Regions from separate parts of the Massilibacterium senegalense genome, predicted to be linked through region 3. Evidence: riboswitches for the same ligand, from Rfam matches in the RefSeq annotation. Region 3 holds a riboswitch; each other region holds the start of a gene.
The links. Region 3 has a riboswitch for S-adenosylmethionine ahead of BN1372_RS07875 (bifunctional homocysteine S-methyltransferase/methylenetetrahydrofolate reductase). Riboswitches for the same ligand answer to the same signal wherever they lie in the genome.
Positions count from the first base shown of each region.

Region 1: it holds a riboswitch for S-adenosylmethionine, as region 3 does, so the genes downstream of both, BN1372_RS02475 (aminotransferase class I/II-fold pyridoxal phosphate-dependent enzyme) here and BN1372_RS07875 (bifunctional homocysteine S-methyltransferase/methylenetetrahydrofolate reductase) in region 3, are expected to answer to the same signal.
Region 2: it holds a riboswitch for S-adenosylmethionine, as region 3 does, so the genes downstream of both, metK (methionine adenosyltransferase) here and BN1372_RS07875 (bifunctional homocysteine S-methyltransferase/methylenetetrahydrofolate reductase) in region 3, are expected to answer to the same signal.
Region 4: it holds a riboswitch for S-adenosylmethionine, as region 3 does, so the genes downstream of both, BN1372_RS14720 (YezD family protein) here and BN1372_RS07875 (bifunctional homocysteine S-methyltransferase/methylenetetrahydrofolate reductase) in region 3, are expected to answer to the same signal.

Region 1 is NZ_LN831785.1:340,793-348,662, reverse strand. Features, by position in the region: gene BN1372_RS02500 (lysylphosphatidylglycerol synthase domain-containing protein) at 1-595, opposite strand, end outside; gene BN1372_RS02495 (metal ABC transporter solute-binding protein, Zn/Mn family) at 858-1,790, shown strand; gene BN1372_RS02490 (metal ABC transporter ATP-binding protein) at 1,805-2,551, shown strand; gene BN1372_RS02485 (metal ABC transporter permease) at 2,568-3,797, shown strand; gene BN1372_RS02480 (metal ABC transporter permease) at 3,820-4,698, shown strand; SAM riboswitch class I at 5,026-5,135, shown strand; gene BN1372_RS02475 (aminotransferase class I/II-fold pyridoxal phosphate-dependent enzyme) at 5,209-6,387, shown strand; gene BN1372_RS02470 (trans-sulfuration enzyme family protein) at 6,377-7,528, shown strand; gene crcB (fluoride efflux transporter CrcB) at 7,614-7,870, shown strand, end outside.
Region 2 is NZ_LN831786.1:1,486,305-1,494,174, reverse strand. Features, by position in the region: gene BN1372_RS10755 (ABC transporter permease) at 1-711, opposite strand, end outside; gene BN1372_RS10750 (ABC transporter ATP-binding protein) at 698-1,468, opposite strand; gene BN1372_RS10745 (ABC transporter substrate-binding protein) at 1,484-2,473, opposite strand; gene BN1372_RS10740 (alpha/beta hydrolase family protein) at 2,538-3,332, shown strand; gene pckA (phosphoenolpyruvate carboxykinase (ATP)) at 3,461-5,047, opposite strand; SAM riboswitch class I at 5,434-5,545, shown strand; gene metK (methionine adenosyltransferase) at 5,726-6,925, shown strand; gene BN1372_RS10725 (phosphatase PAP2 family protein) at 6,961-7,491, opposite strand; gene BN1372_RS10720 (gamma carbonic anhydrase) at 7,669-7,870, opposite strand, start outside.
Region 3 is NZ_LN831786.1:899,161-907,030, reverse strand. Features, by position in the region: gene BN1372_RS07885 (YpdA family putative bacillithiol disulfide reductase) at 1-320, shown strand, start outside; gene prsW (glutamic-type intramembrane protease PrsW) at 689-1,363, shown strand; SAM riboswitch class I at 1,434-1,525, shown strand; gene BN1372_RS07875 (bifunctional homocysteine S-methyltransferase/methylenetetrahydrofolate reductase) at 1,606-3,444, shown strand; gene metH (methionine synthase) at 3,472-6,924, shown strand; gene sleB (spore cortex-lytic enzyme) at 7,017-7,724, shown strand; gene ypeB (germination protein YpeB) at 7,739-7,870, shown strand, end outside.
Region 4 is NZ_LN831786.1:1,539,848-1,547,717, reverse strand. Features, by position in the region: gene BN1372_RS11040 (DUF378 domain-containing protein) at 1-152, opposite strand, end outside; gene BN1372_RS15255 (hypothetical protein) at 292-453, shown strand; gene tatC (twin-arginine translocase subunit TatC) at 473-1,204, opposite strand; gene tatA (twin-arginine translocase TatA/TatE family subunit) at 1,270-1,458, opposite strand; gene BN1372_RS11025 (PhoX family protein) at 1,474-3,123, opposite strand; gene BN1372_RS11020 (potassium channel family protein) at 3,219-3,989, opposite strand; gene BN1372_RS11015 (Crp/Fnr family transcriptional regulator) at 4,068-4,739, shown strand; gene BN1372_RS11010 (group I truncated hemoglobin) at 5,290-5,655, opposite strand; SAM riboswitch class I at 5,815-5,920, shown strand; gene BN1372_RS14720 (YezD family protein) at 5,975-6,115, shown strand; gene BN1372_RS11005 (phosphoadenylyl-sulfate reductase) at 6,217-6,924, shown strand; gene BN1372_RS11000 (inorganic phosphate transporter) at 6,943-7,870, shown strand, end outside.

The DNA.
Region 1 (7,870 bases), on a different contig from region 3:
ATTGGAGTGTTAAACGAGGTGTTGCAATATTTTTTCCTTTTATGTGAGAAGAAATAATATAAAATGGTAAAAATAACACCACACCAGCTAAAACGAAATAAAGCCATGCATTTGAATGTAATAACGGTTGTCCATGAAAAAAATTAATGGCGACTAAAAAAGATAAAAAAGATAAGCCACTCATCATGGCCATCGTCATCCAGGCAACCCCTTGAATTAATTTCATTGGATTTGTAGTGTGTCCTTTGTATAAAAGAAAACGTACTCCAGCTCCGATTAAGCCGCCAAATCCTAAAATGCCATTTAACGTATTGGCAACCCATGAAACTCGGAATATTTTTGATAAAGAAATCGATATTTTCAACGAACGTACGAGTAATACATCATAAAAAAACATGATAAATACAGCGCTTATTCCTAAAAATACCGCAGAAAAAAATTGAATGGAAGACAATGATTTGAAGATTTTGATAGACTCCTCTATCGAAAGGTTGTCGAGTTCTTTTTTTCCTTGATAACATACAAAACTCAACACGCTTAAAGAGAAACATATTTTGGCGATTGTAGATATCCACTTTTTCTGTTGTACTTTCACCGCTATACACCTCTGATGTAAAACATTTTAATAACAACAAAGCCACAAACATCATACCATAATTATTATTAGAAAACATATAGGTCATTTATGAAAAAGTCTTGCAAAAAGAATGGTTATTTGTTAAAGTTTACTTTGGTAAACAATTTTTGCCTTAGGAAAAAAATAACGTCGTAGCTTTTCTTTTAAAAGAAAAGATTTTTTTTGCCCTAAAAGTTTACCTTGGTAAACAATTTTTAATAAGAGCAAATGGGAGGTTATGATGAATAAAAAAATATTAATGGCAATGATGGCGTTTGTGATTAGTTTTATTGGTTTAATTGGATGCACAAATGAAGAAAGTGCAAAAAATAAAAAAGAAACGTTAATCGTGACGGCAACTACTAGTCAGGTGGCAGATGCTGTGAAAAATATTGGTGGTGAATATGTAACAGTTGTTAGTTTGATGGGACCAGGTGTTGATCCTCATTTATATAAAGCAACACAAAGTGATATAAAAAAACTGCAAGAAGCAGATATTATTTTTTATAATGGTTTACATTTAGAAGGGAAAATGACAGATGTCCTTGCAAAGATGGATAAAGAAAAACCAACGTATGCGATTGCAGAACAAATTGACAAGTCTTTATTAAAAGAAGATAAGGAAGATGTTCGTATAGTTGATCCACATGTATGGTTTGATATTGATCTTTGGACAGAAGCCGTGAAGCAAGTAGAAGAAGGATTAATAGGATTAGACCCTGATCATAAAGAACAGTATCAAAAAAATGCAAAGCAGTATTATGAAGAATTAGCAGCGTTAAAAGAATATGCAAAAGAACGACTTGAAACTATTCCAAAAGAACAGCGGGTACTTGTAACTGCACATGATGCCTTTGGTTATTTTGGTGATGCTTATGACATGGAGGTAATGGGTTTACAAGGATTGAGTACGGATGCAGAGTATGGAATAAAAGATGTGCAAAAATTAGTAGATGTATTGGTAAATCGTCAAGTAAAAGCAGTGTTTATTGAATCCAGTATATCTGAAAAATCGATTCAAGCCGTAATAGAAGGAGCAAAAAAGAAAAATCACAACGTTGTGATTGGAGGAGAATTATTTTCAGATGCAATGGGAGAAGAGAGGACGGAAGAAGGAACATATGTAGGTATGTACAAACATAATGTTGATACAATTGTTCAATCTTTAAAATAAGGAGATGAAAACGGATGAAAGCGGTAGAGGTTGATCATTTAACCGTCGCATATCATAAAAAAGCAGTCTTACAAAATGTTTCGTTTTATGTACCAGCAGGAAAGTTAATGGGGATTGTAGGGCCGAATGGTGCTGGAAAATCTACACTTATTAAATCGATTCTTGAGTTTATGCCAAAAGTGTCCGGAACAATTAAAATTTTGGATCAGTCCTATTCACCAAAAAATAAAAAAGTAGGTTATGTTCCACAACGTGGTTCAGTTGATTGGGATTTCCCAACGAGCGCTTTGGATGTTGTCTTGATGGGGCGTTACGGCCATGTTGGTTGGTTTCATCGTCCGTCTAAATTAGATAAAGAAAAAGCAATGAGATGTTTGGAAAAAGTGGGGATGAGTGTATATGCAAATCGACAAATTAGTCAATTGTCAGGGGGACAACAACAACGAATTTTTCTTGCTCGTGCTCTGGCTCAAGAAGCAGATGTGTATTTTATGGATGAACCATTTGTGGGAGTTGATGCAGCTACTGAAAAAGCAATTATTGCCCTCTTAAATGAATTAAAAGAAGAAGGGAAAACAGTATTAGTTGTGCATCATGATTTACAAACAGTTCCAGAATACTTTGATTGGACATTACTTTTAAATCGAATGGTCATTGGATTTGGTCCAACAAAAGATGTGTTTACATTGGAACATTTACAACAAACATACGGTGGACAGCTTACTTTTTTACAAAATAAACAGGCGATTGTACAGTCATGAGGGGGGAGAGGAAATAGTGTTATTAGATGCTAATACACAATGGGTTTTAATAAGTACGCTTCTTCTTGGTATTGCGAGTGGAGTTTTAGGGAGCTTTGCTTACTTAAGAAAGCAAAGTTTAATTGGTGATGCGGTTGCTCATGCTTCCTTACCCGGTATTGCATTAGCCTTTTTATTGATTGGTGAAAAAAATCTTTTATTTTTAATAATTGGGGCTACCGTAACAGGATTGCTTGCTACTTATTTGATTCAAAAAATTACACTGTATTCTCGGTTAAAAGAAGATACAGCTATTGCTCTAATATTATCTGTGTTTTTTGGAATGGGTATTTTACTTTTAACAAAAATAGCCCAAACTCCTTCTGGAAATAAAAGTGGATTAGATAGTTTTATTTTTGGAAAGGCAGCATCTTTAGTCGGTACTGATGTTATTGTGATGACATCAACTGCTTTTAGTATTGTAGTGGTTACATTACTTTTATTTAAGGAATTGAAAGTAGCAACATTTGATCCTGCGTTTGCAAAAGGAATTGGATTACCAGTTGGTTTTTTAAACTTTTTATTTCTATCGCTTCTCGTTTTAACAGTTGTTGTCGGTATTCAAGCAGTTGGTGTGATTTTAATGGCAGCTTTACTTATTACGCCAGCACTCGCTGCAAGATATTGGACTGATTCATTAGAAATAATGGTATCCATTTCGGGAGCAATAGGTGCTGTATCTGGTGTCATGGGGACATTGATTAGTACATTACGCACGGGGCTTCCAACTGGACCTTTTATTGTTTTAACTGCAACTACTCTATTTGTTATTTCGATGTTATTTGCTCCGAAACGGGGTTTAATTGCCAAAAGAGTGCGGAGACAAGAAAATGATAAACGTTTATTAAAAGAATCATTGCTTGTTTTTTTGTATAGTTTGTCAAGGGAACAAGTATCAGCTCTTTCTTATCAAGATGCTTCGTCTTCATTTTATATGAAAGGGAAGGCATTTAATAAATTAGTAGCGTTATTAGAAGAAGAACAATGGATTGTTACTACGTTGGATATGATAATGCTAACAGAAGAAGGGAAACAAACAGCAGAAAAATTAAAAATTATCCAAACGTTAGAGCAACTTCAAGAAATGTATCCGAACGAGTTCATGAAAGTAGAAAGTAGAGAACAATTAATCGAAAAAAATTTTCAGTCGTTACAACAAATGGTAAAAAAGGTGAAAGCGTCTTACCCTTTTATGAAGGCAGAATAAATAAAAGAAAGGAGGAGTGTCCTTGAGTTATGAAGGTTGGATTATTGCAACAGGTATTTTAGTTGGCGTGACTTGTGGAATAGTCGGTAGCTTTTTAATTTTACGTCAAATTGCTATGTTATCGGATGCGATTAGTCATACTGTTTTATTAGGAATTGTGTTAGCTTTTCTCATTAGTCAAAGTGTGAATGGCATGTATATGTTGATTGGTGCAGTTATTGTTGGATTACTGACCGCCTTTTTAGTTCAGCTACTTCATCAACTTGGAACGATGCAAGATGCGGCAATAGGTGTCGTATTTACAACTTTGTTTGCAATTGGTGTTATCTTATTATCGCTGTTTGTTGAAAATGTTCATTTAGATGTAGAGCATGCATTAATGGGGGAAATTACATTTGTTCCTTGGGATACCATCCAAGTTCCCTTTTTAGGAGATGTTCCCCAAGCTGTTGTTTTGCTCAGTAGTGTTCTTTTTATAGATTTACTAATAATTTTTTGTTTTTATAAAGAATTTAAGATTACATCCTTTGATCCAAATATGGCAGTAGCAATTGGAATTCCACTCATGTTTATTCATTACTTATTAATGGGTATGGTATCCATTACGACCGTTGCTGCTTTTGATAGCGTTGGTTCTATACTAGTAGTTGCTATGTTAATCGCTCCAGGAGCTACTGCTTATTTATTAACAGATAAATTGTCCGTTATGTTAGTTTTTAGTGCTTGTATTGGAACGATTGATGCTTTATTAGGATACTATGTTGCTAGTTATTTCGATGTTTCGATTTCTGGAGCCATGGCATCTATGGCAGGCTTTATCTTTTTACTTGCATGGCTATTTTCTCCAAAGTATGGTTTAGTTTCGAAAAAGATAGCACATCTTTTTTTATCAAAAAATTAGTGGACGTTGAACCCTCTTTAACAGGTAGTAAGACCCCAATAGTATTGAAACATAACGAAGCGGGGAATTAAGTTGCCGTAATAAGACGCCTAGTTGCAGACGCAAAGAGCACGCTTTTTTACTAGGAGCCTTATTGCTTTTTCGTTGAACAAACTCCTATTGCTTTCGAGATAATAAAAGATAGATAAGTGCATTAAACATTGTTAGGAGAAGGATGAAAGCCTCTACTGATAGAAGATTTCTTTATCGTAAATTTTACTTGACGTTTTTAATATTAACAAATATGATAAGAATAGATTGAATTAAAAAAACAGAATAATCAGTATTATCTTATCAAGAGTAGGTGGAGGGAATTGGCCCAATGAAACCCGGCAACCAATCGTTATTGCAAGATACGGTGCTAAATCCAACAGAAATTACATTCTGGGAGATAAGAGAGACACTCGTCCTTTATCTCTTTCATACATGATGAAAGAGATTTTTTTGTTTATTACGAAGGGAGTTGTAACAATGAGAATAGAAAGTGTGTTAGCGCAAATTGGTTCAACGATTGATAAACGTACAGGGGCAATTAGTTATCCTATTTATAATTCCACTGCATATAGACATCCCGCTTTAGGCGAAAGTACTGGATTTGATTATGCTCGTACAAAAAATCCAACGCGCTCTGTATTAGAAGAGGCGATTAAACAATTAGAAAAAGGAGATGCAGGTTTTGCCTGTAGTACCGGTATGGCAGCTATTCAACTTGTATTCTCTCTTTTTAGTCAAGGAGATCATTTAATTCTATCAGTTGATTTATATGGCGGCACATACCGGATTATGGAACAGGTAATGTCCCGTTTTGGAATTACTGCGACATATGTAGATACGAATGATATAGAAGCATTAGAACGAGCACAAACAGGACAGACAAAAGCTATTTTTATCGAAACGCCAACCAATCCACTTATGATGATTACGGATTTGGAAAAGGTGAGCAGTTGGGCGAAACAGCGTCAACTTCTTACAATTGTAGATAATACGTTGCTAACATCATTTTTCCAGCGACCGATAGAACATGGTATTGATATTGTGGTCCATAGTGCCACAAAATATTTAGGTGGTCATAATGACGTATTAGCAGGCTTAATTGTAACAAAAGGAAAAGAACTTTCAGAAAAAATGGAATTTTTACAAAATACAATTGGCTGCGTGTTAGGTGCGCAAGATGCTTGGTTATTGATGAGAGGGATGAAAACTTTAGCATTACGGATGGAACGACATGAAGAAAATGCTACAAAACTAGCGAAATATTTAAAGGTACATCCTTTAGTGAAAAACGTTTATTATCCTGCAATCGAAACACACCCAAGGTATCATACTCATCATAAACAATCTTCTGGAAATACAGGGATCTTTTCATTTGAAGTAGTGGATGTAGCATTAGTTGAACCAATTTTACGACATGTTCAATTGATTTCTTTTGCAGAAAGCCTAGGTGGAGTAGAGACGTTATTAACGTATCCTGCGATTCAAACGCATGCCGATATTCCAGAGGAAATTAGACAGGAAGTTGGTGTTAGTGATACGTTATTACGTATTTCTGTCGGAATTGAACATATAGATGATTTAATTCAAGATTTGGACCAAGCGTTAAAAGAGGCAGAATTTGAATGGAAAGTGAAGGTAACGATAAATGAAAAATAAACAACGATTCGAAACGAAAAATATTCATTATGAAGGTGCGATTGACGAACGAACAGGCGCATCTAGTACGCCGATTATTCAAGCATCGACATTTCACCAAACAGATGTATTAAATGGACAAGAATTTGATTATACTCGATCCGGAAATCCGACAAGAAAAGCATTAGAAGCGTATATTGCGCAATTGGAAAGTGGAAACTATGGGTATGCATTTGCTTCTGGAATGGCGGCCATTTCTAGTGCATTGATGATTTTATCTAGTGGCGATCATATCGTTTGTACAGAAGACGTGTACGGAGGGACGTATCGTTTATTAACGACCATTTTACCGAGAATGAATATTGAAACAACCTTTGTGGACATGACTGATATAGAAGTGATAAAAGCAGCAATTCAACCGAATACAAAAGTGATTTACATGGAAACTCCATCTAACCCTACCTTAAAAATAACGGATATGAAGGGCGTAGTGGAAGTTGCGAAAGAACGGAATGTTTTAACGATGGTAGACAATACATTTATGACCCCGTATTATCAACGTCCTTTAGAACTTGGTGTCGATGTTGTTTTACATAGCGCTTCTAAATTTTTAGGCGGTCATTCTGATTTAATCGCTGGATTAGCGGTTGTAAATGACAAAGGGCTCGCGAACAAAATCAAACAAATGCAAAATGGATTAGGAAATATGCTCGGTGTACAAGATTCTTGGTTATTAATGCGTGGGATGAAGACATTGTCTGCTCGGATGAGTATTCATGAACAGAATGCTCGAAAATTAGCAAACTGGTTGTCAGGTCATCCAAAAGTACAACACGTCTATTACCCAGGGTTAACTAATCATCCACAACGTACCATTCACGAACAGCAATCTAGTGGATATGGAGCAATTGTGTCGTTTGATGTAGGAAATGAAGAAAAAGCGTTACAAGTAATGAACCAAGTAAAGATTCCGATTGTCGCGGTATCACTTGGTGCAGTGGAGAGTATTTTATCGTACCCAGCAAAAATGTCTCATGCAGCAATGCCAAAAAAAGTACGTCATTCTCGTGGTATAGGGGATGGCCTCTTGCGTTATTCGGTCGGAATTGAAAGTGTGGATGATTTAATTCGTGATTTGGATGAAGCGTTACAAACGTTATAACGGCTTTTCCCCTTTACTTTTTTTAGCAAAAATTTTATTCTAAATAAAAGGGTAGAAGTTTTTTGTTCAGAAAGAAGGAATAAGCATGATCTATTTTTTAATCGGTATTGGAGGAATGATTGGTAGTCTTTTGCGATACGGATTAAGTCTGTGGATGACAACGATGTTTCCATCTTCTTTTTTTACTGGAACGATGATTGCAAATAGTGTCGGTTGTTTTTTTTTAGGATGGTTAACGAGCCGAACAATGAAAACAAATCGTTTTTCTCCGCTTTTAACAAAAGCAGTAGGTACAGGGGTTATCGGTTCATTTACGACGTTTTCAACATTTAGTATGGAAAC
Region 2 (7,870 bases), 590 kb from region 3:
AACAATACTTAGCCAAACGAGTGTGAAATGGAATACTTGGAACCCATAAATGATCATATATCCGAGCCCCATTTTTGCTACTAAAAATTCACCAACAATCACACCAACCCAACTTAATCCAACGTTTACTTTTAACGAAGAAACAATGGTCATTTTCGAAGCAGGGAAAATTACGTATTGAAAAATTTGCCACTTTGTCGCTCCGAACGTTTGCATTACTTTTATATAGTTAGCATCTACTTCTTGAAATGCACGATAGATGACGATGGTCGTAATAATGACGGATAACAACGCTCCCATAATGATAATACTAAAAAAAGACGGGCCAAAAATAACGATTAAAATTGGACCAAGTGCCACTTTTGGCATTGCGTTTAAGACAACTAAATAAGGATCGCTCACTTTAGCGGAAGTGGGAGACCACCATAATAAGATACTAGCGAGAATTCCAGCTCCAGTGCCAACGATAAAACTGATGACTGTTTCCAATAATGTGACGCCAATATGAAGGCTGAGAGAGCCATCCTTTACCTTTTCCGTCATTAATTGAGCAATAGTCGAGGGTTTACTAAAAATAAGGGGATCAATCCAAGACATAGAAGAACAAAACTCCCACAGAATGAGAAGAAAAAACAAGATGAAAAATTGGACAGATAAAACCATTCTTTTTTCTCGTTTGCGTTGTTTTAAAAATAGTTCATACTTGTTCATCCATATTCATCTCCTTCCAGAGCCGTGTGAAAAAGGGGAGAAAATCAGGGTGTTTTCGGGCTTCTAATGGCGGAAGATGGATAATAGATGCAGGGGGCTGTAATGTTTTTTTGATTACACTAGGGCGTTCACTTAATAAAACGAGGTGATCACTCATTGCAATTGCTTCTTCTAAATCATGCGTGACGAGTATCGCTGTTTTATTGTAATGCTTTAGCATCGACCAAACTAAATGTTCTAATTTTAACTTTGTAGAAAAATCAAGAGCAGAAAAAGGTTCATCTAATAAAAGTAAAGAAGGGTTTGTGGCTAATGTTCGGACAAAGGCAATTCTTTGTCTCATACCACCAGACAATTCATTTGGATAACGATGACTAATGTTAGACAGTCCAACTTCTTCAAGCAGTTTAAACGTACGTTCTGTATCGGAGGTGTGTTGTTTTTTTTGAATGGTAAGACCTAATAAAATGTTTTCCTTAATAGATTTCCAGGGAAATAAATAATCTTGTTGCAACATATAGCCAATATCTAACGATGGTTTCGTAATTTCACGATTCATCATGCGTATTCGACCTTTTTGTGGGGGAAGAATCCCAGAAATAATCGAAAGAAGGGTTGATTTGCCGCACCCACTTGGCCCTAAAATAGAAACGAATGAACCTTTAGATACGTGTAAGGAAATATTCGCTAACACATCCGTTTGTTCCTGTTCAGAAAAAAAAGAATGGGCAATAGAATCGATGTGAAGAAAGGTCATACAGATTGCCCTCCCTTACTTGTGCATTGCTTGTTCGGCAATGTCTGTGTTTACTAACGTTTCATAAGGAACTGGTTGCTTTAATTCTTTTGCTTCTATCATAATAGATTGTAATGTTTTCCATTCAGATGGTGTTAAGATAGGGTTTTCCGCATACGACTGTTGTGATTTATAACGTTCGACACTTTTGGTTAACAATTCAAACGAAATATCATCAAAATAAGGAGTGATGACAGTTGCTACTTCTTCAGAGGAATGCGTATATACCCATCGTTCAGCTTTATAAATAGCACGTGTGTATTTAATTAGGTCTTCTTCGTTTTCTGTTAAAAAGCTTTCTTTTGCCATATAAACGGTGTAAGGAATGTGTGTTGCCTCTTTTCCAAACGAAGCAACGATAGAACCAATCCCTTCTTGTTCAAATAAACTAGCTTGTGGTTCGAAAAGTTGAACGTAATCACCTGTTCCAGAAGCAAAGGAATTCGCGATATTTTGAAAATCAATATTTTGAATTAATTCAAGGTCATGTTGCGGATGAATATGATGTTTTTTTAGTACGTATTCCCCAACCATTTGAGGCATCCCGCCTTTGCGCTGTCCTAGAAACGTTTTTCCTTTTAATTCTTCAAAAGAAAAAGATGAGTGTGGCTCTCTTGCAACTAAAAATGTACCATCCGTTTGGGTTAATTTTGCAAAATTAATGACAGGATCTTTTGTACCTTGGTTATGCACATAAATGGATGTTTCTGAACCAACTAAGGCAATATCTGCGCCGTTAGAAAGTAGGGTCGCCATCGTTTTATCGCCACCCCAAGTTGTCGTTAACTCTACCGTTAATCCTTCTTCTTCAAAAAATCCTTGTTCTAACGCCACGTATTGGGGAGCGTAAAAGACAGATCGTGTCACTTCTGCTACTCGTAATGGCTGTGGATGATTCCAAGAACAAGAAGCTAGGAAAAACAAGCAACTTATCGAGAGAGCTAAAAAGAACAACCATCGTTTCATGATTATCTCTCCTTCCTACATCTTACCTTTAACATATGATTAGACATAGAAAGGTGTGACTTTCGTGGTTATTTCAAAAATTCGTTATCCGTGTCCACACCCTGATTTGCTTTTATATAAAGTGACTTATGAGAGTGAAGGATTACGGGTAAAAGGGTATTTAGTAGAACCAAAAAAACAAGCTGTATATTCAGGATTATTATATTTACGTGGTGGCATTCGAAATGTTGGGAAGGTGCGTGTAGCTCGTATCGTTCAATTAGCATCTTATGGATTTGTCGTGTTTGCACCATTTTATCGTGGAAACGATGGTGGAGAAGGATGGGAAGATTTCGCAGGTAACGATCGTTGGGATGCTATTCATGGATATGAAGTGTTAAAAAATCATCCGAATGTAAATGGGAAACATATTCATGTTTTTGGTTTTTCAAGGGGAGGGTTAATGGCGATGTTAACGGCTTGTACCATTCCTACTGTTTGTTCTGTGGTAACGTGGGGGGGAGTGTCAGACATGACGTTAGCGTATGAAGAACGAGTGGATTTACGGAAAATGTTGAAACGGGTCATTGGCGGAACACCTAATAAATATCCAGAACGTTATGAACAGCGAACTATTTTTTCATATCTGCCGAAGTTAGAAGCATCTGTCCTTATTATTCATGGAGTAAAAGATGAAAATGTAGGAATTGAACATGCAGTAACATTAGCACAACACTTACGTACGCTCCAAAAGGATATGGAATTTTGGAAATACGAAGGAGAAGGACACCTTTTTCCACAGCCATTAAATAAACAAGTGACGGAAAAGGTAATTATGTGGATGAAAAAAGTAGAAGTAAGAAACAATCCTTGTTCATGATGTGGATATCTTTTGGCATGCTGTTTATATGAAGTTGCTAACAGGTGGATAAGGGTAGCTAGTTATCAGTAGGAGAATTAAAAGAATACAAAAAAGACTGGCTAAGTAGAGCCAGTCTTTTTAACATATTATACTAATTTAGGTCCTGCATTACGGATGTCGTCAGAAGCGTCAGCAAAACGTTTGAAGTTTTCATGGAATTTTTGTGCTAATTCTGCTTGTTTTTTATCATATGCTTCTTTATCAGCCCATGTTTCACGTGGTTGTAAAACTTCATCTGGTACACCAGGGCAATGAAGTGGAACTTCAAATCCGAATATAGCGTCTGTTTTTGTTTCAACAGAGTTTAATTCCCCAGTTAAAGCAGCTTGCACCATTGCGCGAGTGTAAGCAAGGTTCATACGTTTACCAGCACCGTATGAACCACCGCTCCATCCAGTGTTTACTAAGAATACTTGTGCATTGTGTTCTACCACTTTTTCCCCTAACATTTCAGCGTAACGAGAAGCTGGAAGTGGGAAGAATGGTTCACCGAAGCATGTAGAGAATGTAGCTTGTGGTTCTGTAATGCCACGTTCTGTACCTGCCACTTTACTTGTATATCCGCTTAAGAAATGGTACATTGCTTGTTCTTTTGTTAATTTGCTGATTGGAGGTAAAACACCAAATGCATCAGCAGTTAAGAAAATAATAGTATTAGGATGACCTGCAATACTTGGTTCTACAATGTTATCGATTGCTTGAATTGGGTAAGCTGCACGTGTATTTTCAGTGTATGATGTATCATCATAATCAGCTATACGGGTATTTTCATTCACAATAACATTTTCTAACACTGTACCAAAAGAAATGGCATGAAAGATTTGTGGTTCTTTTTCTTCTGATAAGTTGATCGTTTTAGCGTAACAACCACCTTCAATGTTAAATACCCCATTTGGAGACCAACCATGTTCGTCATCCCCGATTAATGGACGGTTTGGATCTGCAGAAAGTGTTGTTTTACCTGTACCAGAAAGACCGAAGAATAATGCAACATCGCCTTCTTTTCCTACGTTTGCAGAACAGTGCATAGATAAAATGTTATTTTCTGGCAATAAATAGTTCATGATAGAAAAAATAGATTTTTTTATTTCTCCAGCATATTCTGTACCACCAATTAAAACAATACGTTTTTCAAATGAAATCACGATAAATGTTTCAGAATTTGTACCATCCACTTCAGGATTAGCTTTTAAATTCGGTGCAGAAAGAATGGTAAATTGTGTTTGATGCTCTTTTAATTCTTCCGCAGTTGGTCGGATGAATAATTGGTGAGAAAAAAGATTATGCCAAGCATATTCATTTACTACTTTAATTTGTAAACGATGTTCTGGGTCTGCTCCTGCAAAACCATCAAATACGAATACTTCTTCTTTTTCACTTAAGTAATTAATCACCTTTTTATAAAGACGGTCAAAGTGTTCAGGTGAAATTGATTGGTTTACAGAACCCCAGTTAATTTTATCTTTTACAGAAGGTTCATCTACGATAAATTTATCTTTAGGAGAACGACCCGTATATTTACCTGTGGATACAACTAATGAGCCAGTAGAAGACAGTTTTCCTTCGTTACGTTCTAATGCTTTTTCCATCAGTTGTGGAACAGATAAGTTATTAAGCATATTCTTACCAGCTAAAAGATCAAGTAAATCCTTTGAATATTCAACAGTACCCATTTTTGCAAAACCATCCTTTTTCAATTTTCTATTCAGCATCGATATTGATGTCAATTTTACATGTAAAAAATAATGGAAATCTCATAATTCGAAAAATAGTATAACATATTTAGAAAATTAGTCTATACTATTTCACACTTTTGTCAAAAATAAAAAATATCCAATATTTAGTACCAGTAAAACGTCGCCTTCATAAAACAACATAATAATGAATTTTACTATAATATAACAGATGTAATCAAAAAAATGAACCGTTTATCATACGGAATTTTCAGAATAATGCTGAGAGGAGACATTTGATGTAACATTGTTTCAATATTTGAAAATATTCCAGTCATTTTGTTGACAGGAATCCGATTGTTCGTTATCATTTGAACGAACGGATACTCTTATCCCGAGTTGGTAGAGGGAACAGGCCCGATGATACCCGGCAACCAACACCTTCATGGTGAAAAGGTGCTAAACCTGGTGCGAAGCAATAGCTTTGAACGATAAGAGGAAAAGCCAAACGTCAACCTTTTCCTAAATAATTAAAGTGGGAAAGGTTTTTTTTGTTATTTGCACGTATGTTCTTTTGAAAAGAACTGAAAATAAGGGAGAAATAAAACGGCTTTCATTACATCTCATAAATAAATGGGACGAGTACCGTATCTATTAGTTTACGAAGGAGGTACGTTCATGTCAAAAAAAGTTGAACGTCGCTTATTCACATCAGAATCTGTAACAGAAGGTCATCCAGATAAAATTTGTGACCAAGTATCAGATGCCATTTTAGATGCCATCTTAAAAGACGATCCTCATGCTCGTGTTGCTTGTGAAACAGTAGTAAATACTGGATTGGTATTAGTGACAGGTGAGATTACTACATCGACGTATGTAGACATCCCAAAAATTGTTCGTAAAACAATTGGTGATATTGGATATACACGAGCAAAATACGGATTTGATGCGAATACGTGCGCAGTGTTAACGTCTATTGATGAACAATCACCAGATATTGCTCAAGGCGTTAATGAAGCGTTAGAAGCACGTGAAGGTCAAATGACAGAAGAAGAAATCGAAGCAATCGGTGCTGGGGACCAAGGATTAATGTTTGGATTTGCTTGTAATGAAACGCCAGAACTTATGCCTTTACCTATTTCTTTGGCGCATAAATTAGCACGTCGTTTAAGTGAAGTGCGTAAAAATGGGGAATTAGACTACTTACGTCCCGATGGAAAAACACAAGTAACAGTAGAATACGATGAGAGTGGAAAACCAGTTCGGATTGATACGATTGTTATTTCCACACAACATGCACCAGATGTTACATTAGAACAAATTAAAAAAGATTTACACGATCATGTCATTACACCAGTTGTTCCACAGAACTTTATTGATGATGATACAAAATATTTTATTAATCCAACTGGTCGTTTCGTTATTGGAGGACCACAAGGAGATGCCGGATTAACAGGTAGAAAAATTATCGTAGACACATATGGTGGATATGCGCGTCACGGCGGTGGTGCTTTTTCAGGAAAAGACCCAACAAAAGTAGACCGTTCTGCTGCATACGCAGCTCGTTACGTTGCAAAAAATATTGTCGCTGCAGGACTTGCAGAAAAATGTGAAGTACAATTAGCATATGCAATTGGGGTTGCAAAGCCGGTCTCTATTGCAGTAGATACATTTGGAACAGGAAAAGTTTCTGAAGAACGCTTAGTAGAGCTAGTTCGCAAACATTTTGACCTTCGTCCAGCTGGTATTATGAAAATGCTTGATCTTCGTCGCCCACTTTATCAAAAAACAGCGGCATATGGTCATTTCGGACGTACGGATATTGATGCACCTTGGGAACAAACAGATAAAGCAGCTATTTTAAAAGAAGAAGCATAATAACAAAAGTCACTCTGGAATGGGAGTGACTTTTGTTATCCTATCATAATAGAAGAACAAACTATTCCAGTAATAGAACCGAGTAAAATTCCGACGAGAACATCACTAGGATAATGAAGTCCTAAAAAGATTCGGGATGATGCAACGAGCAGTGCCAATGGAAGAAGCACAACCATAAGTATCGGTTCTCCAATTATAAACGGTGTCGTTGCAGCAAAGATGGCGGTCGAATGTCCGGATGGAAAAGAATGATCTTTCAATGGATTATGAACAACAAAGGTATCAGATAATGTAAGATAAGGACGATTTCTACGGAATAAATGTTTGCCGATTTGAACAGGAAGGTGACTGAAAAATAATGCAAACGCAGCAGCTTTTGCATACGTTGCATATGGATCTGGTGCAAATAACAGTAAGAGTAATAAGGTAGCGATGGTAATTCTCGCACCACCGATATGCGTAATTTTAGTTAATAACATATACACAGATCGTCTGTGAAAATGTTGATTAAATAAACGGAAAATCGATTGATCCCACTCTGTCAAACGACCAATCATCGTTTTCATATAAATCGCCCCCCCACAGTCTAGTAGCTTATTTACTTATTATATTCCCCAAGTTGTTAAGAAAGTGTAAAAAAACGCGCGATTTTTTCTAAATTTATTGTAAAGAAAAATGGATTTCTTCTTTTTAACGGAATATTTCCTATAATAGAAAAGGAAACAACCGTAGTTGCTTCCTTTTTATTTTTGAATGGATTTATAATATTGCCCTTTTTCCACATATTCACGTCGAATTCGTGCCATGTTCTGCAAATCTTCTTCTGTTAATTGACGAATAACTTTCGCAGGGCGTCCGAATGCTAACGTGTTAGGGGGAATCTTTTTACTTTGAGAAACGAGGCTACCAGCACCTATAAATGCACCTTCCCCAATTTCAGCACCA
Region 3 (7,870 bases):
TTAACGCAACAATAAAAGAAATTCGTGATCATGAAGTTGTCTATGTAAAGAATGGCGAAGAAGTTGTTATTGAAAATGATTATGTGTTTGCGATGACAGGTTATCATCCTGATCATTCTTTTATTCAAAGTATGGGAGTAATCGAAAATCAAGAGACTGGAAGACCTCATTTTAATCCTGAAACAATGGAAACAAATGTGGAAAATCTATTTATTGCGGGTGTTATTGCTGCAGGTAATGAAGCAAATGAAATTTTTATTGAAAATGGCCGATTTCACGGAGGTCTGATTGCAAACAAAATAATGGAAAAAGAGTGTTAAATAAAAAATACGTGTAAAAGTTCCTTGCCCTTTTTAAAAGATGGGCAAGGATTTTTTTGTTTTCCAATAAATTTTGTGTAAAACATAAAAAGGAAGCTATAATCTGTTAAAATAAAAGAATAAATGTCATCATAAAGAAGCTATAATGAAAGAAAAAGGAAGGATATTCATTTTGCTAATTTCCTTTTGTTCGCTCTTTAAGGTGCTGCCTAGCTAGTAAAATGGTGAAAGATTATTTTGGAAGGATAGAGTAGCAAACAACGAAAGATGAATCAACATTCAGTTTTGTTCTTTTTAGCTATAATTGATGAAGCTAATATACTTGAAACAGAAGAAATCGTTATAAAATAATAAAAGTGAGGGAACAAATGATTACGATTATTACAGCAGGAATCGCTCCTGGGTTTGCGTTACTTAGTTATTTTTATTTGCGCGATAAATACGTCGAACCGATTTCACTTGTTATTCGGATGTTTTTGTTTGGGTGTTTATTAACTTTCCCTGTTATGTTTATGCAATATATTTTTATACAAGAAGGTCTATTTATTCGTGATTGGCAACAAGCATTTCTTCAAGCTGGTTTCCTAGAGGAATGTGTGAAGTGGTTTGTTTTAATGTATGGTGTGTATAAGAATGGAGAGTTTAACGAACCTTTCGATGGAATTGTGTATGCAGTAAGTGTATCATTAGGTTTTGCTACGATTGAAAATATTTTATATTTATTTGTATATGGAATTGATTTTGCCTTTATGCGGGCGCTTTTACCAGTATCTGGTCATGCGTTATTTGGTGCGGTGATGGGGTATTATGTCGGAAAAGGTAAATTTCAAACAGGAAAAAAGAAAAAGATTCTTTTATCTTTATCCTTTTTACTTCCAATTATGTTGCATGGTATGTTTGATTATGTATTCTTAAAGTTTGACCATTATCTTTATTTTATCGTTCCATTTATGCTTGGATTATGGTGGCTAGTATTATATAAAGTACGACTTATAAACGAAGAACAAATGGCGTTAAAACATACAGAAAAACTTTCTGTATGAAAAAGGATTGAATTTTTCACACAGTTATAGTATTGTTAATTACAAGTTTAATAGGATAGCTCGTTTAAACTTCTTATCAAGAGAGACTGAGGGACTGGCCCAAAGACGTCTCAGCAACCGACCTACTAGTAGGTAAAGGTGCTAATTCCAGCTAGATAAGAAGAAGGTCATGTGAATTTTCCCTTCTTCTTTCTAGAGGAAGGGTTTTTTTGTGTGGAGAATAAAGAGTAGGGTGTGAGTAGATGGAGTTGTTAAAAAAATTACAAAATGATATTTTAATTGCGGACGGGGCAATGGGAACGATGCTATATTCCCATGGGGTAGATCGTTCTTATGAAGAAATGAATTTAACGCATAGTGAAGAAATATACAATATTCATCGTGCCTATATTGAAGCAGGTGCTCAAGTTATCCAAACAAACACATACGCAGCCAATGCAGAAAAATTACAACGATATGGGCTCGAAGCGTTAACAAAACAAATCAATCAAGCAGGTGCTAGAATCGCTCGTCAAGCGGCAAAAGACGAAGTGTTTGTTCTTGGAACTGTAGGTGGTATTCGTGCTCTTCATAAACGTGATAACGAATTAGAAGAGCTCGAAAAAATGATTTCAGAACAAGTGTATTGGTTAGCACAGGAACAAATAGATGGTTTTTTATTTGAAACATATTATGATTTAGAAGAATTAAAGATAGCAGTGAAAGTCGCAAAAAAATTAACCAACCTTCCGGTTGTTGCACAATTATCTCTTCATGAAGTAGGAGTGTTGCAAGGCGGAAAGAAAGTAAAAGACGCGTTTGCAGAGTTAATTGACTTAGGGGCAGATGTAGTTGGATTAAATTGTCGTTTAGGTCCACTTCATATGTTACGGTCGTTTAAAGAAGTACCGATTTTTGATCATGCTTTTTTAAGTGCATATCCAAATGCTAGTTTACCGCAATATATTGACGGAAAATTCTCATATTCAGAAAATCCAAAATATTTTGGCGAAATGGCAACAGAATTTGTGAAAGAAGGCGTTCGTTTAATCGGTGGATGTTGCGGAACGACACCAGAACATATTCGCTATATGGCAGAAGCAGTTCGGGAATTAAAGCCGATTTCAGAAAAATCATTCCAGGAAACGAAAGCAACGCCAGCAACGCTTTCTGTTACGAGGAAACGTAGCGATGCTCCGCTTCAAGAGGTTGTAAAAACGAAACGATCCATCATTGTGGAATTAGATACACCAAAGAACGTGAACATGGAACCTTTTATCGAAGGGGCAAAAGCATTGCATCAAGCGGGAGTAGAAGCAATCACAATGGCTGACAACTCATTAGCAACCCCAAGAATTTCGAATATGGCGATGGCGTCCATTTTAAAACAGCAATATCAAATACGCTCATTAGTTCATCTCACTTGTCGCGATCGTAATTTAATCGGATTACAATCGCATTTATTAGGGCTACATGCATTAGGGATTCGAGATATATTAGCCATTACAGGTGATCCTGCAAAAGTAGGTGATTTTCCAGGCGCAACTGGTGTATATGATCTGTCATCATTTGAATTGATCCGTTTTATTAAACAACTAAACGAAGGATTATCGTTTTCTGGTCAGTCATTAGAAGGGAAAACGGATTTTTCGGTCGGAGCTGCTTTTAATCCGAATGTGAAGTACGTAGAAAAAGCAGTGCAACGGATGGAGAAAAAAATAGAAGCTGGTGCAGACTTTTTTATGACACAACCAGTTTATTCGGAAGAAAGAATTATCGAAGTGTATGAAGCAACGAAACATTTGCAAACGCCTATTTATTTAGGGATTATGCCATTTACTGGTGCGCGAAATGCAGAATTTTTACACAATGAAGTACCAGGGATTCGGTTAACAGAAGATATTTTAACGACAATGAAACGTTGTCAAACAAAAGAAGAAGCAACGAAAGAAAGTTTAGCTATTAGTAAATCACTTTTAGATGTAGCATTGGAGTATTTTAACGGTATTTATTTAATTACACCATTTAATCGATATGATTTAACAGTTGAACTTGCTCAGTTTATTCAGGCAAAAGACCGTAAGAAACTAGCATCGATTTAATTTCAAACAAGAAAGGACGTAGAACAATTGGGAGTATCTTTATTAGAAAAACAACTAAATGAACGAATTCTCGTACTGGACGGGGCTATGGGAACGATGATTCAAGCTGCTAATTTAACGGCTGAAGATTTTGGGGGAGAGGAATATGAAGGATGTAATGAATATTTAATCTTAACGAAGCCAGAAGTTATTGATCATATTCATCGAGAATATTTAGAAGCTGGTGCAGATATTATTGAAACGAATACATTTGGAGCTACTTCATTAGTTTTAAGTGATTATAATTTAAGTCATTTAGCGAAAGAAATAAATGTAAAAGCTGCGCAACTTGCGAAAAAAGCAGCAACGGATTTTTCAACAGAGGAGTGGCCAAGGTTTGTTGCTGGAGCGATGGGGCCTACAACCAAATCACTTTCGGTGACAGGCGGAGTAACATTCGAGAAATTAATAGATACTTATCAAGAGCAAGTAGAAGGTTTAATTGAGGGTGGCGTTGATTTATTGCTACTTGAAACTAGCCAAGATATGCGAAATGTGAAAGCCGCTTATTTAGGTATCGATCGAGCATTCCAGAATATGAATGTCATTTTACCAATTATGGTATCAGGAACGATTGAACCGATGGGAACAACGTTAGCTGGTCAAAATATCGAAGCATTTTATTTATCATTAGAACACATGAAACCAATCGTAGTTGGATTAAACTGTGCAACAGGTCCAGAATTTATGCGTGACCATATTCGTTCTTTATCGGAATTAGCAGATACAAGAATTAGTGTCTATCCGAATGCAGGGCTACCAGATGAAGAAGGGCATTATCACGAATCACCAGAATCATTTGCGAAAAAATTAGAAGGATTTGCAGAAAAAGGATGGATCAATGTCGTGGGAGGATGTTGCGGAACGACACCTGCTCATATTCGCGTTGTTCGAGAAGCAATGAGTCGTTATCAACCACATCAAGTGAAAACACTTCATCCACATGCAGTTTCTGGGATTGAGCCATTAGTGTATGATTCTTCTATGAGACCGTTATTTGTTGGGGAAAGAACAAATGTGATTGGGTCTAGAAAATTTAAAGAATTAATAAGCAAGGAACAATATGAAGAAGCAGCGGAAATTGCTCGGGCGCAAGTGAAAAAAGGTGCACATGTCATTGATGTTTGTTTAGCAAACCCCGATCGTAATGAATTAGAAGACATGGAGAAATTTTTACAACAAGTAGTAAACAAAGTAAAAGTACCTTTTATGATTGATAGTACAGACGAAAAGGTCATTGCAAAAGCCCTGACATATACACAAGGAAAATCAATTATTAACTCGATTAACTTAGAAGACGGGGAAGAACGATTCGAAAAAGTGTTACCGCTCGTTAAAAAGTTTGGTGCAGCTGTCGTAGTTGGAACCATTGACGAACAAGGGATGGCCATTACCCGCGAACGTAAATTAGAAATTGCGAAACGCTCGTATAATCTTTTAGTAAATAAATATGGAATTAAGCCGAGTGATATTATTTTTGATCCACTTGTTTTTCCAGTAGGGACTGGGGATAAACAATATATCGGTTCTGCGGAAGAAACAATCGAAGGAATTCGTTTAATCAAACAAGAAATGCCAGAGTGTTTAACTATTTTAGGGGTAAGTAACGTTTCGTTCGGTTTACCAAATGTCGGTCGAGAAGTATTAAATGCTGTTTATCTATATGAGTGTACAAAAGCTGGTCTCGATTATGCCATTGTCAATACAGAGAAGCTTCAACGATATGCATCGATTCCAGAAGAAGAGAAAAAACTTTCAGAAGATATTCTGTATCGTACCTCTCAAGAAACGGTAGCAGCATTTGCGGCGATGTATCGTGGCAAAAAAACGACAAGTTCCATTGATGAAAAGAAAAATTTACCATTAGAGGAGCGGATTTCTAGTTATGTAGTAGAAGGAACAAAAGAAGGATTAATTGATGATTTAAATGAGGCATTAAAAAAATATAATCAACCATTAGATATTATTAATGGACCATTAATGACTGGAATGGCGGAAGTAGGTCGTTTATTTAATAATAATGAATTAATTGTTGCAGAAGTACTACAAAGTGCAGAAGTGATGAAAGCATCCGTTGCACATCTAGAACAATTCATGGAAGCTTCTGAGGATGCTGGAAAAGGTAAAATATTATTAGCCACCGTTAAAGGCGACGTGCATGATATTGGAAAAAATTTAGTGGAAATCATTTTATCGAATAACGGATTTGAAGTAATTAACCTTGGAATTAAAGTACCACCCAATGAATTAATTGAAGCGGTAAAACGTGAAAAACCAGATGCGCTTGGATTATCCGGATTGTTAGTAAAATCAGCGCAACAGATGGTTTTAACTGCACAAGATTTAAAACAAGCAAATATTAGTATTCCAATGTTAATCGGTGGTGCGGCATTAACACGTAAATTTACAGACTTGAAAATTTCACCTGAGTATGATGGTCTCGTCCTTTATGCAAAAGATGCAATGGAAGGATTAGATTTAGCGAATAAATTAAGTAATCATGAAGCGCGTGAAAAAATGTCAGAAACGTATTATGAGCGTTTAAAAGAAGTTACTGAAAAAGCGCAAGCAAAAGCGAAAGAGAAAGCATCTGTCGAAGAAGTACAAGAAATGGAGAGAAAATCAACTGTTTCGAAGGACGGAAAAGTGTGGGTACCTCATGACACGAAACGTCATTTATTAAAAGACTATCCGCTTCATACGATATTCCCATATGTGAATTTACAAATGTTACTTGGTCATCACTTAGGGGTTAAAGGAAAAGTAAATAAATTAATAGAAGAGAAAGATCCAAAAGTAACCGAGTTATACAAATTACTGAAAGAATTAGTAAAAGAAGCAGAAGATAAAAAATGGATAACAGCAAATGCTGTCTATCAATTTTTTCCTGCACAAGCGGATGGAAATGATATTATTATTTATGATCCAAACGATGAAAAAACAATCATCGAACGCTTTACGTTCCCTCGTCAAAAAGGAAATCGCTTTTTATGTTTAAGTGACTATTTAAAAGATGAAGATAGTGGTGTGATGGATTATGTCGGATTTTTCAATGTCACAACAGGAATTGGTGTTCGAGAAGTGGCAATGAAACTAAAAGACGATGGTGATTATTTGAAATCTCATATGTTCCAAGCACTAGCTCTAGAAATGGCAGAAGGATTTGCAGAACGTGTTCATACGTTAATGCGTGATAGATGGGGATTCCCGGATTCCGTTGACATGACCATGAGTGAACGTTTTTCAGCTAAATATCAAGGAATTCGTGTATCATTTGGGTATCCTGCATGTCCAAATATCGAAGACCAAGCAAAATTATTTAAGTTATTAAAACCAGCAGATATCGGTGTAAATTTAACAGAAGAATTTATGATGGAACCAGAAGCAAGTGTCAGCGCAATGGTATTTAGCCATCCAGAAGGTCGTTACTTTAATGTTTAATAAAAAGCTAGCCTACGTAGCTAGCTTTTTTTGTATAAAAACAGAAAACAAGCAGACAATAACAAGTAAAGATCGAATTTAGGAGGCAAAAAATGTGGAAAAAATGTTCAATCTGTCATTGGATTATTCTTTTTTTACTTGTTGTTTTCATTGGAAGTCACCACACAACCTTTGCTTTTTCTGATCAAGTTATTCAGCGGGGAGCAACGGGAACTGATGTGACAGAATTACAAACACGACTTAAAAAAATAGGATATTACAAGGGAGAAATTGATGGGGTGTATGGTTGGTCCACTTATTGGGCGGTCCGTAATTTCCAAGACCGTTTTGGATTACCTGTTGACGGTTTAGTCGGAAGCAGCACGAAGCAAAAATTACTTCGGGCTAGTGGAGAAGTAACGCTTCCAAAAGGAATAAAAAAGGCATCTAATACTCCAAGTGGCTTCTCTAACAATGAAATACGTTTAATTGCGAATGCTGTTCATGGGGAAGCGAGAGGAGAACCATATGTTGGGCAAGTTGCAGTTGCTGCTGTTATTTTAAATCGTTTAGAAAATGCTGCATTTCCGGACACTGTATCGGGTGTCATTTTTGAACCACGCGCATTTACGGCAGTAGCTGATGGACAAATTTGGTTAGAGCCAAATGAAACATCAAGAAAAGCGGTAATTGATGCGATGAATGGATGGGATCCAACGGGAGGGGCGATTTATTATTTCAATCCAGATACAGCCACTAGCCCTTGGATTTGGACACGTCCTCAAATTAAAACCATTGGTAATCACATTTTCTGTCATTAAATGAGGTGAAAGAAATGATTCGAAATACGTTAATCGTTGTGTTAGCTATTGCTTTAATCGGGGTTTCTTATTTTGGGTATCAAGAGCGTCAACAAAATACTGCATTGTCTATTCAAACAGAAAATAATTATCAACGTGCTTTTCAT
Region 4 (7,870 bases), 640 kb from region 3:
ATTCCAACAATCGCATAAATAACTCGACTAACGAATGAGGCCTGGCCACCGAATAAAGAAGCGACTAAATCATAATTAAAAAAACCAATAAGTCCCCAGTTAATCGCTCCAATAATGACTAAAAATAATGCAATACGTTGAAGTGTACTCACAATGTTCCCTCCTTTATAGCGTCGTACCTTTTTAACATGAGAAAAAAACAATAAAATTATACTTGTCCGTTTAATTGTTACCGTTTTTTTAGTAATCACGTTATAATAAAAAAAGAATGATCGAGCAAGGAGGGGTAAAATGTCTGAGCAGACATTTACGTTAGTAGGTAGCGTTGGTATTATGATTATTATCATCGTTTCACTTTTTTCCTTATTATGGATTGGTTTTAAAGGAAGTAAAAAAAATAATCATGAAGACACAAATGATTTCGATGTTATGGCAAACAAAAAGCTCTCCTAGTGGACAAGGAGGGCTTTTTCTATGGAAGATTCAGTTCCATTGTTTCATTCAATTTTTTACGAAATACCCATTGTGATAAGTAGATACTAAATTCGTACAACAATAATAATGGAATGATGACCAAAATATCCGAAATAAAGTCAGGTGGCGTAATCATTACCGAAATGATGACCAAAACGAAATAAGCGTATTTTCGTACTTTTTTTAATCGATACGGATTAATGATTCCTAGTGCTGTTAAAAATAAAATAAGAATCGGCATTTCAAATAAAAGACCAAAAGGTAAAGTCATGTGAAGCATAAACCGAAAATAATTTATCGTTGTAAAGTTCATGGCAAATAAATCTTCTGATAACGTCATTAAAAACTGTAATACGATTGGAAACACGACAAAATAACCGAACGAAATCCCCACTAAAAATAAACCGAAAATTGCGGGTATGTAAGCTAACGTCATTTTTCTTTCTTGTTCTGATAAAGCTGGTTTTACAAATAACCATATTTGCATGAGTATCACTGGAATCGAGCACGTAATGGCCACTACAGCGGCTAACATAAAATAAATCCATAACGTATCGGTAGGACTTAAAATAATGAGTTTATAATCTAAATCTAAGATGAAAAATTGATAAATATCTTTCACAAAAATAAATGCAACGAAGAAAAAAAATAAAAACTGTAAGCCGATTATAATTAATCGTTTTCTCATTTCTTCCAAGTGTTCAATAAGGTCTAATTCACGATCCAACATAATCCCCTCCTAATGCTAGAAGTTCAAAAAATCAGAGCCTACACTATGGAGTGTAGGCACTTACATTATGATTTGGAAGATTGTTCACTTTTTTGTTTATCATCATCATGGACAAGTTCGCGTGTTGATTTTTTAAATTCTTTTAACGTTGTCCCGATTGCGCGCCCCATTTCTGGTAATTTACTTGGACCAAAAATAATGAGTGCTAAAAAAATAATTAAAATTAATCCAGGGATTCCAAGATTACTAAGCATCATTCATTCTCCTTTTTAAAATCCTGTAATAGCAACAACAGATGGCCGTGGCATTGTGTCATCTTTTCGATGAGGCCACATACTTGTTGGCTTTTTTAAATCTTTTGTTTCTTCACCAGGGTGTTGTACAGATAAAAATAATGTTTTTTCGTTTGATGTAAAGAAAGGACCTGTTAATTCTGCTTCTACGGGTGCAGAGGCGAATTGGAAAGCAACTCCTTTATCTTTACCATCTGTAGGAATAACAAATACACCGTTATTTTTAAATGATTTAAATGCATCTTTATTTAATTTGGAAGAGGAAATGTCTGTTACCGTCCATAAATTACCGTCTTTATCAAATGTTAAGTTATCCGGAGCGCTAAAGCCACTTTGACGACCACCAGCTGTGAAAATTTCAAAATCAAATGTTAACGAACCTAAATCATTTTCTGTTTCAATAATACGTGTAATATGTCCATGAATATTTCCATGATCGCTATTATTTGTATGGGCAATGTAAATAGATTGATCTTCTGGATGGATTTCGACATCTTCTGGGCGGTCTGTTGGTGTTGCACCTAAAAATACAGCAACGTCGTGTGTATGGACTAAAATATCAGCAAGAGATTGAATTTTATCAGCGAGTGCTTGTTGTTCTTCTCCCCATTCTTCTTCTGCTTTTACTTCTTCTACTTTTTTTGTCCATTCTTCGATTGTTAAAGGAATCCATGTTCCTTTTGCTAGGTTTGCTGCATATAGTGTTCCTTCTTCTAATAACTTGGCATTTTTATTGCCATCTTTTTTGTTATATTTACCTTTACTAATGAATTTATACACACAAGCATCTTTTACATCATCGCCCATATAAACAACTACTCGCTTATCCTTTGTTAGTCCCATCGCAGCGTTCTCATGGTGAAAACGACCGAGTGCTGTATGTTTACGAACAGTAAATTTTTCATCGAAAGGATCTACTTCTACGACCCAACCGTAATGTGTTTCGTTTAAAGAAGCTGCTTCGCTCGTATATTCATAGTTTTCTTCACAAGAAAGAACAGTATCCCATAATGTTTTTCCGCCTGAACAGTTGGCGAATGTTCCTTGTACTTCTTTTGCACTCCCAATAGCAGGAGAACCTGCAGCAGGTCCTGTTAATGTAATCGGTGTTAGTCCAGTCACGCGACGAGCATATGTTGAATCGGGCATTAATTTCCACGTATCTTTTTCTTTTTTCACTTCAATAATGGATCCACCTTGTACGTATAACATTTTTTCAATTTGTTCTTTGGAATAAGTATCTCCACTTTTTTCGCCTGTTACAAAAAGGTCACTAGAATACTCGTGATTCACCCATAGTAATCCGTGATCGCTCGATTGATCAATCGGAAAATATAGGGTTAAGTCGTTATTAAAACCGAATGTATCCCCTTTTTTGTTAATTTTATCGCCATATGCTGCTACTACATCATAACGATATCCTTTTGGAAGGAGTAATTCGTCTTTGTTAGAAGGTTCAATGGCCTTGAATTTCAGTCCGTCCCCTTTTTTTCCTGATGTTGTGCTTGTTGATGGTTTTGCAAATGCTTGGCCAGTTAATGGAGAAAGTCCTGATGACGCAACGGTTAAGGCTGCAACTCCTGTTCCTACATATGTTAAAAACTTACGACGGTTAAGTTTGGTCATTTCATTACCTCCATTTTTATAATCAAACTGCTTACAGCATAGAACATTAATATTAAAAAAGTGTGTTCTCTCTGTAAAAATCATGTTAAATTATGTTAAATGCTATTTACATTGTTAGTATATTGTAAAAAAGAGTCTGAAAATGTCGAGGCAATAGTTTCGTTTGAAGATAGGATCTGAGTAGCGCCAGCGCGTATAGCATTGTTCTGTTGATCTGCTGTTAATATTTCCGCAAAAATAGGGAGGGTGGAAGAAAAACCTCTAATCGCAAGAATCGTTAAAATTGTTTGATTGTCCGCATCTTTTTCTGGTTTATATTGATCGGCAGTAATAAAAACAGCCTTTGCTTGCTTAATAGTTGCTTTTTGTAATGTCTCATCAAAATAGGGTGTACCTTTTAAAAAATAAAAAGAAGGAAGAGATATTGGTTGCACTTGAACGGTCTCATCTATTAAAAGAAGGGTGTCTTTGTTGAAAAATTGACATAATAGTTTTGTTCGCTCGTTCCAGCCAATAAAGACGATATGATTTTTTAACATCAATGCTTTTTTTCCTTTCTTTTGTTCATTTTGTTTTCGACTAGCAATCGAAGCTATAGTCGCCATGTAATGCGCCATAAAAGCTCCTCCAGTTAAAATCATAATCATGGTGATTATTTTTCCTTCCGTTGTTTTGGGAGTAAAGTCACCATATCCTACCGTAGCCATTGTAATAATTGCCCACCAAACACCATCAAAAAGGGAAGGATAATTTGTTGGTTCTATATAGTGGATAATTGTTCCGAAAGAGAATAAAAACATAAAAATAAATAAGAGCAATCGTATCGTGACAGGAAGTAAGGAGAAATGGTGAAACCATTGTGTCATCTATACATCGCCTCTTTCTTTTTTCTTCTAACGTTAGTATGCTTTAAGAAGAAAAAGTTAAACAATGAGGTTGGAAATATGGAAAAGCGAAAACAATTGGAACAAATTTCTTTCTTTTGTTCTTGTACAAAAGAACAATATGACATGATTTCTCCTTTATTGGTGGAAAAAACATTTGAAAAAGGAACGTATCTTTTTTTCGAACAAGAACCTTGTACGTTTGTTTATTTTTTAATAGAAGGATTAGTAAAAGTATTTCGGACAGAGAAAAGTGGGAGAGAACAAATTGTGAATTTGTTTGTTTCAAATGACATGTTTCCTCACGTAGGGGTAACAAAAGAAGGCACCTATCCCGCTACAGCACAAGCACAATTACCGAGTGTAGTATGGGTAATGCGAGTAGAAGACTTTCAATTAGTTTGTAATAAAATACCATTTTTGCAGATGCGTTTAGCAGAATTAATGGACCAGCATATCCGAGAATTACAACAACGTTTAGTGAAATCTTTAGACAAAAATATACCAACCAGGATTTACGAAGTAATCTGGCCAATTGCTTGCCGTATCGGTAAAAAAGTACAAGATGGCTATATGATTTCCCCGGCGCCAACCCATCAAGAAATAGCAGACTTAGTCGGTATTTCAAGAGAAACAGTTACACGGGCCATTCCAACATTAAAAAAAGAAAAAAGAATGGATGTAAGGAATCATCAGTTATACCTTTTTCATCCCCCAGCTAACGGGCAATAAGAACCCCGCTTTAAAACGTTAAGAAGCGCTCAAAATGAAAAGAGTTAAGAATTGCCCGTACACCTTGAGTAAGCGCATCTAGCCATCCGTAGGAAAAGTGCAAAAACCTCACCGATGGAAGCTTTCTTTATTATTAAACATAAAAACAACAGCGCCTATTCCAAACAAAGGCGCTGTTGTTAATTTTCCGACATGGTGCTGTAGGCTCGCGTCATAAGAAAAGTTGCTTTTTGGGGAAAGAGTATTTTATTCCGCAATTCATCTTATGCTAGTCGCCCTTAATCAAGCGCCCTCTACTTTTTGAATAATCTAGTTGCGATGGGCTACCGACTGCCGTACTAAGTCACCCGATTTCAGAGGCAAAGAGACGCCTCTTCCGGTCTTCGCCTTATAGCTCCGTCGTTAAACGAGCCCATCTCCACTTTTTAATAATCCAGTTCCGGGCGGCTACCGACTGCCGTAATAAGCCGCTCAACTCCAGAGGCAAAGAGGCGCCTCTTCCGTTGCACGTCTTATTACTCTGTCGGTGAGCGAGCCACCCTCCACTTTTTTATTTTTCTACGATTTCTTTTCGCATTGGTTCTAATTTGTTGGCGATTGTTTGGATGTCTTCTTTAGGTACGCCGAAGTGTTGTAGGCTGAATGCTAGGTGTTCTACAATCGCGTCAAAATGAATATCTTGTAATCCCATGCCTTCATGTGCTTTTTGCATAGATGCTCCAGTGTATTGGTTAGGGCCTCCAACCGCAAATGTAATGAATAACGTTTGATGACGGCGTTGTTTTTCCATATCGGTATTTTTAAAATAATCGTTTACTCTTTCGTCTGCTAGTACGCGATCATAAAACAAATCAACAACCTTCTTGATTCCTTCTTTTCCTCCTAAACGTTCATACAGTTCACTTGTTTGTGCCATGATGAAAGCTCCTTTCGATTGATAATGAATAACATCTTTAGTGTATAGCGTATCCGATTTGGAAAATGTGATTCTAATCACATTTCAAAAAAATAAACTAATTTTACAAAGTAGTATTGACATTCTACATAATTCTGATTAGAATAGTAAGAAATAAATATCTTATCAAGAGTGGAGGAGGGACCTAGACCGAGGAACCCCAGCAACCGGTTGAAAAATACGGTGCTACTTCCAGCAGAATGATGTCCATTTTGAGAGATAAGAATGTTTGCTCTCTAAAATGGTAACTTCCAATGACAAGTAAGGGGGAGTTAACCGAATGATGAAAGACAATCATGCAGAAGTGTGTCAAACAGTAGAAAAAATGCTAGCATCATTAAAGTTTGGAACGATTACGCTTGTTGTACAAGACGGAAAGGTGATCCAAATTGAAAAAAGTGAAAAAGTCCGAATTCGATAACATATGTTGCTGACTAGAGATACTAGAGGCGATTTTGATGAAAGAAAAGTTATTCTTTTATTAAAATCGTCTTTTTTTCGGAAAAAAAGGGGAGGAGAAATATGGGATTTACGTATGAAACATGGGATGAAACAGCCGTTTTATCCCGAAATAAATCATTTAACGATGCGCTCGATGGATTGAAATGGGCATATGAACAATATGGAGAAGGGATTGTATATGCTTGTAGTTTCGGAGCAGAAGGAATCGTTCTTCTAGACCTTATTTCAAAAATTAATTGTACCGCAAAAGTAGTGTTTTTAGATACCTCGCTTCATTTTAAAGAAACGTATGAATTGATTGAAAAAATAAAAGAACGGTATCCAGATGTACAAATTGACTTTTTAACACCGTCCGTCACGTTAGAGGAACAAGCAGAAAAATATGGAGATGCATTGTGGGAAAAAGAGCCTAATGTTTGTTGTACACTTCGTAAGGTGGAACCGTTAAAACGAACATTAATGAAATATAATGCTTGGATTTCGGGATTAAGACGAGAGCAATCCGAAACTAGAAAGCATGTTCAGTTTTTAAATAAAGATGACAACTTTAAAAATGTAAAGGTTTGTCCATTAATCCGTTGGACAAAAGAAGAAATATGGAAATATATTCAGCTTCATCGGTTAGATTATAATCCACTTCATGACCAAGGATACCCAAGTATCGGTTGTTTCCCTTGTACGCAAAAGGCAACAAATCCAAACGATGAACGGTCTGGCAGGTGGAATGGTTTTCAAAAAACGGAATGCGGGTTGCATAGTGCGACGTAAAGAAAGAAGGGATGAATGATGTTAACTATTCTTGCGTTTATCATCGCTTTTTTCTTTGCTATGAATATTGGTGGGAGTGGCGCTGCTGCTTCGATGGGTATTGCATACGGGGCAGGGGCTATTCCGAAAAAACGGATTGCACTTCTAATTTGCGGAGTCTGTGTGTTTTTAGGAGCAGTGCTTGGTGGTGGAGAAGTAGTTAAAACAATTGGATCAGGAATTGTGCCACCACAAACATTTTCAGTAAAAGTCGTTGTCATCGTATTATTTGCTGCTACTATGACCCTGTTTTTAGCCAATCTTTTAGGGATTCCGTTATCGACAAGTGAAGTAACAGTCGGTTCTGTCATTGGTGTTGGAATTGCTTTTCGCTCTCTTTATACAACGAAAATTATTTGGATTATTAGTTTTTGGATTATTGTCCCTTTTATCGCTTTTTTCTTTGCTTTCATAATTGGAAAAGGTATTTTACGTTTAGAAAAAAAGTATGCCACTTTTTTTCAAGGGAAATGGGAAAAAATGTGGATGATTATATTAGTGGGAACCGGTTGTTTTGAAGCTTTTTCAGCAGGGATGAACAATGTAGCTAATTCAGTAGGACCGTTAGTTGGGGCAAATTTATTAACGATTGCTGAAGGAACATTATACGGTGGACTATTTGTCGCATTTGGTGCTTTTCTATTTGGAAGCCGTGTGATGGAGACGAATGGGAAAAAAATCACCGACATTTCGTTATTGCAAGGAAGTGCGATTTCTACCACTGGTGGATTGCTTGTGGTCATTGCATCTATTTTTGGAATACCTGTCCCTTTAACACAAGTAACCACATCTGGAATATTAGGTATAGGCGTTGCTAAACAGGGATTCTCTATGTGGCAAAAAGGGATTGTGCATACGATGTTAAAGGTTTGGATTGTTTCTCCTGTGTTATCAGCTGTCATTGCCT